2 regions of the Brachybacterium aquaticum genome follow, and region 2 is predicted to be linked to the other one. Evidence: predicted binding sites of a transcription regulator. Region 2 holds the regulator's gene; the other holds the start of a gene.
The links. Region 2 encodes LexA, which represses DNA repair genes until DNA is damaged. Its sites were predicted from a motif close to TCGAACANNTGTTCGA; they were not measured.
Positions count from the first base shown of each region.

Region 1 (4,950 bases), 930 kb from region 2:
ACGAGCGGCTGCCCTTCACCCTCACCGAGGGGCAGCACGAGATCGGCGAGCAGCTCGCCTCCCGCATCGGCAACGGCCACCCCACCAGCGCCCTGCTCCAGGGCGACGTCGGCTCCGGCAAGACCGTCATCGCCCTGCGCGCCATGCTCCGCGCCGTCGACTCCGGCCACCAGGCCGTGCTGCTCGCCCCCACCGAGGTCCTCGCCGAGCAGCACCACCGCACGATCGTGGGCCTGCTCGGCGACCTCGCCGGCGCCGGGCACCTCGACGGCCATCCCGACGCGACCCGCGTCCGCCTCCTCACCGGCTCCCAGCGCACCACCGCGCGCCGCGAGACCCTGCTGGACGTCACCTCCGGCGCGGCCGGGATCGTGGTCGGCACCCACGCCCTGCTCACCGAGAGCGTCGAGTTCGCCTCCCTCGGGCTCGTGGTCATCGACGAGCAGCACCGCTTCGGCGTGGACCACCGGCGCCGCCTGCGCGCCAAGGGCCCCGGCGGCATGAGCCCCCACGTCGTGGTCATGACCGCCACCCCCATCCCGCGCACCGCGGCGCTCGCCACCGTGGGCGACCTCGACGTGCTCACCCTTCGCGAGAGCCCGGGCCGACGCGGCGGCGTGACCAGCTTCGTCGTCCACGAGCGCCTCGCCCGCTGGGAGGAGCGGATGTGGCAGCGCGCCGGCGAGGAGATCGCCGCGGGCCGTCAGGTCTTCGTCGTCTGCGCCCGCATCGACGAGGGGGAGGCCGACGCCCCCGCCCCGAAGGAGCTGGACGAGTACGGGCGCGAGAAGCCGGACCCCGGCCTCGCCCCCGCCCGCGGCGTCACCCAGACCGCCGAGCGACTCGCCACCCGCCCCGAGCTCGCCGGCGCCCGGATCGGCGTGCTCCACGGCCGCCTCACCACCGAGGAGAAGCAGGAGGTCATGGCCGAGATGGCGGCCGGCGAGATCGACGTGCTCGTCTCCACCACGGTGATCGAGGTGGGCGTCGACGTCCCCAACGCCTCGGTGATGATCGTGCTGGACGCCGAGCGCTTCGGCGTCTCCCAGCTCCACCAGCTGCGCGGACGCGTGGGCCGCGGCGAGCACCCCGGCATCGCATTCTTCGACACCAGCGCCGAGCCCGGCGAGGCCCACTCCACGCACCTCCAGGCGATCGCCGACACGTCCGACGGGTTCCTGCTCGCCGAGCTCGACCTGCGCCGCCGCGGCGCCGGTGACCTGGTGGGGGAGGAGCAGTCGGGCCTGCAGTCCACCGTGAAGCACCTGGACCTGCTGCGCGACAGCCGCCTCATCGAGGCCGCCCGCGAGGTCGCCTTCGCCGTGGTCAAGGGCGATCCCGATCTCGAAGAGCACACCCAGCTCGCCGGCGCCATCGCCCTGCGCCTGCGGGACGCCGACCCCGACGTGGAGAGGAGCTGACATGCCGCGCATCATCTCCGGCAGCCTCGGCGGCCGCACCATCCCCGGCCCGCCCGGCAAGGGCACCCGCCCCACCTCCGACCGCGTGCGCGAGGCGCTGTTCAGCCGACTCGCCGGCTGGGACGCGCTCGACGGCGCCCGGGTCCTCGACCTCTACGCGGGCACCGGTGCCCTCGCCTTCGAGGCCCTCTCCCGTGGCGCGGAGCACGCTCTGCTCGTGGAGCTGCACGGCGCGACCGTGAAGCAGCTGCGTCGCACCGCGACCGAGCTCGGGCTCGCCGGGAGGGTCGACGTGCGCGCCGGGAAGGCCGGGGTCGTCGCGGCGCAGCTGGGTGCGTCGGCGGGTGGGGGCACGTCGGCCGACGGAGGCGCCGCGCGCGCGACCCTCGTGTTCCTCGACCCGCCCTACGACGTGCCCACCGAGGAGCTCGAGCAGCTGCTCGTCACCCTGCGCCCGGCGCTCGCCGACGACGCCCTGGTGGTCGTCGAGCGCTCCTCCCGCACCCGGCCGCTGGAGTGGCCCGAAGGGTGGGCCGACGACGGGACGAAGGCGTACGGGGAGACGGTGCTGCAGTACGGCGGCCCGCTGGTGGACGACGGCGGGGAGTGAGCCCGCGAGGAGTGTTCCGGAAGGGACTGTCCACATTTTCGGCGTACCCCTTGAAAAAGTCGGATGAATATGTGTCGGGCGGCTGTGCGGTGAGGTTGATGCCCTTTCTGTCGAGGTGAAGGCGACATTTCTTTGAGGTGGCCATCCGTGCTGTCGTGGCACACATCTTTTCCTTGTCGTCTGTTGATACACGCAAGTGACCTGCGGGTATCCACATTGCGTGGATGCTGTGTGGATATCGCCTGACCGTTCCTCCACCGGACCGGGTTATCCACATTTTCGAGCAATGTTGCGGTGGGTATGGATCGTTCCGAGCGAGTGTTCTAAAATGGAGGAGTGGCATCGAGGGGATGCCGCAGGGGAGACGCTGGAGAGATCGAGAGGGGGAGCGTCATGGGTGACGAGGAGCTGCACCACGATGAGTCGGCCGAGACGCTCTTCCCGTGGGCGGACACGCCGGATCCCGACCTCTCGGACGCCGCCCAGCACGGCGCCCCGGCACAGCTCCCTCCCGAGCGCCCCGGCGAACTGCCTCGCCCCGTCGTCCGCGCACGGACCCCGCTGACCGCGCAGTCCCTCGTCGAGCGGGCCGATGTCGCCCCGCGCACCCCTGAGGCGGAGGCGGTGCTGCGGATCTTCCGCCGCCGCCGGCAGGAGCACGCCGCGTTCTATGTCGGCGAGATACGGGACCTCGCCCTGCTCTGGTGCGAAGGGGACGAGTCGGACGAGAAGGCGCTCCACGCCCTCGCGGCGGCCGCCGGTCTGCGGGTGAAGCTCACGCGCGGTGACGATCGCCTGCGCGATGCCCACGTCGCCGTGACGGATCTGCCCGCCTGCTTCGCCCGTGTGGAGGAGGGCGCGCTGCCGGTGGAGTGGTTCGAGTGGCTGCTGCGGAGCACGCTGCGCCTCACCTCCCACCAGCGCCGCCAGGTCGACGAGCGCGTCGCCGCCTGGCAGCTGGAGGCGATCGACGTCGAGCGCTTCTACCGGGAGCTTCGCCACCTGCTGAACTGGTTCGGGCGCGCGGCCGTCGAGGGGTCGGCCGAGGAGAAGCGCTCCGTGTTCTTCCAGGCCTCGCCCGATGGCGACGGCACGGCCTGCCTCACCATCCGCGGCCCGATCCCGGAGATCCTCGCGCTCGGCCGACGACTGGACGCCGCGGCCCGCGCCGTCCAGGACGCCCAGCGCCGCGCCCTCGCGAACGGGGCACCGATCCCCTTCGACCAGGGCGGCGAGGCCGCACGCCAGGGGAAGCAGCTGCCGCTCGAGGCGCTCCGCTACGCCATCGCCACCCGCTCCGCACTGGACACCGGCAGCATCGAGGTGCCCGAGCCCGCCTTCCGGATCTCCCTGGTCGTCCCGGCGCTGTCGCTGTTCGGCCTCACGGACGCCCCGGCCACCCTCGACGGCACGATCCCCGTCCCCGCCGCCATGGCCCGCGACCTCGTGGCCAAGGCCCCCGCCTTCGAGCGGGTCCTCACCGACCCGATCACCGGCGCGTTCCTCCCCGGGACGTCGAAGACCTACCGTCCGTCGGCCGCGATGGCCGAGAACCTGCGGGTCATCGACCCGGTCTGCGCCGCCCCCGGCTGCACCCGGAACGTCATGACCATCGGCGAGGCCGACCACATCGAGGAGTTCGACCTCGAGAACCCCTCCCGCGGCGGACCGACCAGCGTGGAGAACCTCCACCGCCTCTGCCGTTCCCACCACCGCATGAAGACCGCCGGACTCCTCGATCCCGACCGCGACGAGGACAGTGGCCTCACGCGCTGGCGCCTTGGCGACGCCGCGGTGTGCGAGGTCCCGCTGAACCGCGACCTCGTCACCCGCGAGCTCTCCGACCTGCTCGAGAACATGTGGGAGAAGTACCGTTGCGAGCTCGAGTTCGACGCCCTGCTCCGCCTCGGTGTGGCCGAGGAGACGCCGGAGGAGATCGCCGATGCGCTCTAGGCCCAGCGCTGGGGCGAGCACCTGACGGAGTACTGGACGAATGCCGGCGACGACTCCGGCGAGGATGCCGCCGACGATTCCGGCAAGGACCCCGGCCCGCCACCGCTCCCGCCGACACCCGGGTACGGACCCCCGCCGTTCTGACCGCGCGGCACCCCACTACGCTGACGGCATGACACGCACCCTCGACGAGCTCGACTGGCCCCTGCGCACCGACCGGCTCGTGCTGCGCCGCGGCCGCAGCGAGGATGCCGCCCAGGTGTGGCCCTGGTACGGCCTTCCCGAGGTGCAGGAGTGGACCACCACCCTCAGTGCCACCCTCGAGGAGCACCAGCAGTGGTGGGACCGCACCCTCGACAGCTGCGTCGTCGGCCTGCAGGGCGGGCGCATCGTCGTCACGGGCAAGCTCGAGCGGCAGGACGCCTGGTCACAGGCCGACATGCGCGAGCAGGCCGCCGGCCAGAAGGCGGAGCTCGGCTGGGTCCTCGCGCCGTCCGCCCAGGGACAGGGCCTGGGCACCGAGTTCGCTGCCGCCCTGCTCGACATCGCGGTCGACGGGCTCGGCGTGCATCGCGTCGAGGCGTCCTGCTTCGCCGAGAACCTCGCCTCCCGCCGCGTCATGGAGAAGATCGGCCTGCGCCTCGAGGGCGTGTTCCGCGAGGAGTCCCTGCACCGCAGCGGCCGATGGCTGGACGGGATGACCTATGCGATCCTCGCGAACGAGCACCGCGCCCAGCAGTCCGGCTGACCGCTCAGCCCCAGTTCGCCGCGTCCGTCAGACAGAACGGATGCCCCGCCGGGTCGCGCAGCACGATCCACGTCTCGCCAGGCTGCTCCTCCACCCGCTCCGCACCGAGCTGGACGCAGCGCTCCGCCACGGCCTCGAGGTCCTCGACCGCCAGGTCGAAGTGGAACTGCTTGGCCCCGCGATCCGGCCAGGAGGGCCGCTGGTGGTCGGGGATCGTG
Region 1 is NZ_JACHLZ010000001.1:1,138,778-1,143,727, forward strand. Features, by position in the region: gene HNR70_RS05075 (ATP-dependent DNA helicase RecG) at 1-1,421, shown strand, start outside; gene rsmD (16S rRNA (guanine(966)-N(2))-methyltransferase RsmD) at 1,423-2,031, shown strand; gene HNR70_RS05085 (HNH endonuclease signature motif containing protein) at 2,425-3,984, shown strand; gene HNR70_RS05090 (GNAT family N-acetyltransferase) at 4,157-4,732, shown strand; gene HNR70_RS05095 (VOC family protein) at 4,737-4,950, opposite strand, start outside.
Region 1: HNR70_RS05085 (HNH endonuclease signature motif containing protein) is a predicted target of LexA. The motif match lies at 2,342-2,357, and genes of this name have one in related genera.

Region 2 (4,950 bases):
CGTCTCCGCCCGCACCGGCGAGGGCATCGAGGAGCTGCGCGAGCTGATCGCCGAGCACCTCCCGCGCCCCGCCGTCGAGGTGGACGTGGTGGTGCCCTACTCCCGCGGGGACCTCGTCTCCCGTGTACACACCACCGGCGAGATGCTCGAGGAGGAGGAGCACCTCATGGAGGGCACGCGCGTGCACGCCCTCGTGGATGAGGCGCTCGCCGCAGAGCTGCACGGCGCGGCCTGAGCGGGGAGGGCCCGGGCGGCCGATACGCTGAGCCGATGACCGCAGCGCCCGAGCACCCCGCCGTCCCTGCGGCGGGGGACGTGCCGCTGGGCACCCTGATGGAGGCCGCGGTCGCCGCCGTCGGCGGCTCGCCCCGCCCCGGCCAGCAGGCCATGGCCGAGGCCGTGGACACCGCCATGTCCGGCGGCCGTCACCTGCTGGTCCAGGCCGGCACCGGCACCGGCAAGTCGCTCGGGTACCTCGTGCCCGCGCTGCGCCACGCCCTGGCGAGCGGCCGGCCCGTGGTGGTCTCCACCGCCACCATCGCGCTGCAGACCCAGATCGTGCGCAAGGACCTGCCGCGGCTCGTGGAGGCGCTCGCCCCGCACCTGCCGCGCACCCCCACCTTCGCCCTGCTCAAGGGCCGCGCGAACTACCTGTGCAAGCACAAGATCGCCGGCGGCTATCCCGTGGACATCGAGCCCGGGGCCCTGTTCGCGGAGGCCTCCACCGACCCCTCGCGCAGCGGAGGGGAGCGACTCGGCGAGCAGGTCAAGCGCCTGCGCGAATGGGCCGACGAGACCGACTCCGGCGATCGCGACTCCCTCGAGGACGCCGTCTCCGACCGCGCCTGGCGCCAGGTCTCCGTCACCGGCAACCAGTGCATCGGCACCTCCTGCCCACTGGTGGAGAGCTGCTTCGCCGAGCGCAGCCGCGAGATCGCCCGCGAGGTGGACGTCGTGGTCACCAACCACGCCCTGCTCGCCATCGACGCCTTCGACAAGCACGGCATCATCCCCGACCACGACGTGGTCGTCTTCGACGAGGCCCACGACCTCACCGCCCGCGTCACCAGCGCCGTCACCGACCAGCTCAGCCCCGGCCTGCTGCGCGCCACCGTCCGCGAACTGCGCGGGCTCGGGGTCGCCGGCACCGCGCTCGAGGACGCCTCCGAGGAGCTGCGCGAGGCGCTCGAGCTCGCCCCCGACGGCCGTGTCATCGGCGACCTGCCGGAGCGGCTCGCCGACGCGATCGTGCAGCTGCGCGTCGAGGCGCGCACCGCCCACTCCGACGCGAAGGACGCCGGCGACGACTCCCTCGCCGGGGCACGCAAGACCGTCCGCGCGAACCTGCAGGAGATCATCGACGTCTGCGAGCGCCTCACCGACCCGGGGGAGGACGACGTCGTCTCCGTCTCCCGCGGCCAGGCCACCGGGCGGGTCTCCCTCCAGGTCGCCCCGCTCAGCGTCGCCGGCGCGATGCGCGGCGCCATCCTCGAGGAACGCACCGCCGTGCTCACCTCCGCCACCCTCGCCCTCGGCGGCCGCTTCGAGCCCGCCGCGGGGGAGGTGGGCCTCGCCCGCTCCGGGCGCATGGACGCCGACGCGCTGCCGCGCACGGAGGACTCCGGAGCGTGGGCCGGGATCGACGTGGGCAGCCCCTTCGACTATCGCCGCCAGGGCATCCTCTACACCGCCCGGCACCTCCCTCAGCCGGGCCGCGAGGGGCCCTCCCCGCTGATGCTCGACCACCTCACCGACCTGGTGGAGGCCTCGCGCGGGGGAGCGCTGTGCCTGTTCTCCTCGCGCCGCGGCGCGGAGCTCGCCGCGGAGCACGTGCGCGCCCGCCTGGACCTGCCGATCGCCGTGCAGGGCGAGGACTCGATGGCGAACCTGGTGCGCACCTTCCGCGAGCACGAGGACGCCTCCCTGTTCGGGACCCTCACGCTGTGGCAGGGCGTGGACGTGGCCGGACGCTCCCTGCGACTGGTCACCATCGACCGGATCCCCTTCCCCCGTCCCGATGATCCTCTGACCGCCGCGCGCCAGGAGCGCATCGGTGCGCACGGCGGCAACGGGTTCATGGCGGTCTCGGCCCAGCACGCCGCGCTGCTGCTCGCCCAGGGTGCCGGGCGGCTTATCCGCACCGAGTCCGATCGCGGCATGGTCGCGGTGCTCGACCCGCGACTGTCGACCGCGCGGTACGGGAGCTTCCTGCGCGAGTCGATGCCGCCGCTGTGGCCGACCTCCGACCCCGAGGTCGCCCTCGGCGCGCTACGCCGCCTCGCGGCGAGCTGAGCGCGCTGCCCCGCCTCGCGGCGAGCTGAGCGCACTGCCCCGCCTCGCGGCGAGCTGAGCGCACTGCGCCGCCTCGCGGCGGGCTGGAACCGCTCAGACGGCGCGCAGCACCGCCACGACCTTGCCGAGGATCTCGGCGTGGTCGCCGAGGATCGGGGCGAAGGCGGGGTTGTGGGGCATGAGCCAGACGTGGTCGTCGCGCTGGACGAAGGTCTTCACCGTCGCCTCGCCGTCGATCATCGCGGCGACGATCTCGCCCTTCTCCGCGGTGGACTGCGAGCGCACCACGACCCAGTCGCCGTCGCAGATGGCGGCGTCGATCATCGAGTCGCCGACCACCTGCAGCAGGAAGAGCTCCCCGCCTCCGACGAGCCGCTCGGGCAGGGTGAACACGTCCTCGACCTGCTCCTCGGCCGTGATGGGGATGCCGGCCGCGATCCGGCCCACCAGAGGCACGTTCACCGAGTGCGGCGTGAGGGTCGACTCCGGGGCGGCGGGGGCGGGGGCGTCATCCGCATCCGGCATGACGACCTCCATGGCGCGCGGACGCTTGGGATCGCGGCGCAGGAAGCCCTTGCGCTCGAGGGTCTGCAGCTGGTGGGCGACCGACGAGGACGAGGTCAGGCCCACGGCATCACCGATCTCCCGCATGGTGGGCGGGTATCCGCGCGCCGCGACCGCCTCGTTGATCGTCTCCAGGACCAGGCGCTGGCGGCGGGTGAGCCCCTCGGTGCGCGCATCGGCCGGCGCGTCGCCGCGGGCCCGGGTCGGCTTGGGGGTGCTCGTCGTCATCGTGCGGCCTCCTGAGGTCCTGGCGTGAGGGGTCCTGGCTTCGTCTGTCGGACCCTCGCGGTTCAGTAGGTCCGTGGCCCCAGACTAGGGCGGCACCGGACGGAAGCCAAACATGTGTTCGAGATTCCTCTTGCGTGTCGCACGACCCGACGGCTACAGTCGCACAGAAATTCGATCGAACAGGAGTTCGGAGATGCGTACCCATACCGCCACGGTCCTTCCCTTCCCGCGGCAGGACGAGCAGCGCCCCGCGCGTGCGGTTCGAGAGCACGTTCGACTCGAGCCGACCCGCCGCGGTCGCCTCCTCCTGACCGTCGTCGCCTTCCTGCTCGGCCTGCTCGTCGCGGCCGTCGCCCTGCTGGTGCTGGACCTCCCCGCCGCCCTCGCCGGCACCGAGGAGCGTCCCGCGGTCGTCACCGTCCAGCCCGGGGACACCCTCTGGGGCTACGCCGAGGAGCACGCCCCCGAGGGCGTGAGCCACTCGGAGTACGTCGCGCAGGTCCGCGCGCTCAACCACCTGCCCACCGGTCGGATCACCGCCGGCACCGAGATCGAGCTGCCTGCCGAGGGGAACTCCGCCCGCTGAGCGCATGCGGTGCCGGTACCCTGAGCGGATGCACTGCCCGTTCTGCCGCCACCCCGATTCGCGCGTCGTCGACTCGCGCACGTCCGACGACGGCGCGACCATCCGGCGCCGACGCCAGTGCCCCAACTGCTCCCGGCGCTTCTCCACCTCGGAGACCGCCTCCCTGTCCGTGCTCAAGCGCTCGGGCGTGAGCGAGCCCTTCAGCCGCGCGAAGGTCATCTCGGGCGTGCGCAAGGCCTGCCAGGGCCGCCCCGTCAGCGACGACCAGCTTGCGATGCTCGCGCAGAAGGTCGAGGAGAACATCCGCTCCAGCGGTCAGGCCGAGATCGACGCCCATCAGGTCGGTCTGGCGATCCTCCAGCCGCTCCAGGAGCTCGACCTCGTCGCGTACCTGCGCTTCGCGAGCGTCTACCAGGACTTCGACTCCCTCGAGGACTTCGAGGCCGCCATCGCGCGGCTGCGCGCCGAGGGCATCGGTGACGCTGCGGACGTGCAGGCCGCGACCGCCGGCGCCGCCGACTGAGCGCCGCACCTGTCACCCGGCCCCCCGGCGCGGCGGGGTCCACAGGATTCCCGGACGTGGTGCGGAGCGGGTCCCGGATGTGCTTAAGATGTCCTCCGTGCACCGACGAGGTGCGCGTCTGATCGGCGGTCGTGGAGGGGAAGCCACGGCCGCCGATCCTCGTTCCGGGACAGGTGAGCGGCGACCCGGGGATCGCTGGTCAGAGGATCGGCGGTCCGGGGATCGCCTGTCCGGGGGTCGGCAGCCCAGCGCTCAGGCGCCGTCTGCACCCTCCGGAGCCATGCCGGCCGGCAGCTCCCGTGCATGGACCACCCCGAGGTGCTGGGTCGAGCGCGACATGGCGACGTAGAGGTCGCCCGCGCCATGGGCGTCGATCAGCTCGGCCGGCTCGACGATCACCACGGTGTCGAACTCGAGGCCCTTGGCGTCCTGCGCGGTCATCACCGCGATCTCGTCGTCCACACCCGCGGACCCGGTCCCGATCCGGGGCAGGTCCCCGTCGGCCCGCAGCGCGGCGGCGAGGTCCTCGAGCCGCTCCGCCGCGGCGATCACCGCGATGCGCCCGGGGATCCGCGCATGCACGGCACGGACCGCCGCGGCGATGCGCGCCGTGAGCTGACCGGGCTCGGTCCGCTCCAGCAGCGGGTCCTCGTCCCCTTCGCGCACCGAGCTCACCGCGGTGACGGGCAGGGAGTGGGCCTGCGCCATCGCGACCGCGCGGTCCATGATCCGTGCCGGGGTGCGGTAGTTGACGGTG
Region 2 is NZ_JACHLZ010000001.1:2,069,179-2,074,128, reverse strand. Features, by position in the region: gene hflX (GTPase HflX) at 1-235, shown strand, start outside; gene HNR70_RS09275 (ATP-dependent DNA helicase) at 271-2,292, shown strand; gene lexA (transcriptional repressor LexA) at 2,386-3,084, opposite strand; gene HNR70_RS09265 (LysM peptidoglycan-binding domain-containing protein) at 3,278-3,670, shown strand; gene nrdR (transcriptional regulator NrdR) at 3,699-4,193, shown strand; gene HNR70_RS09255 (HelD family protein) at 4,446-4,950, opposite strand, start outside.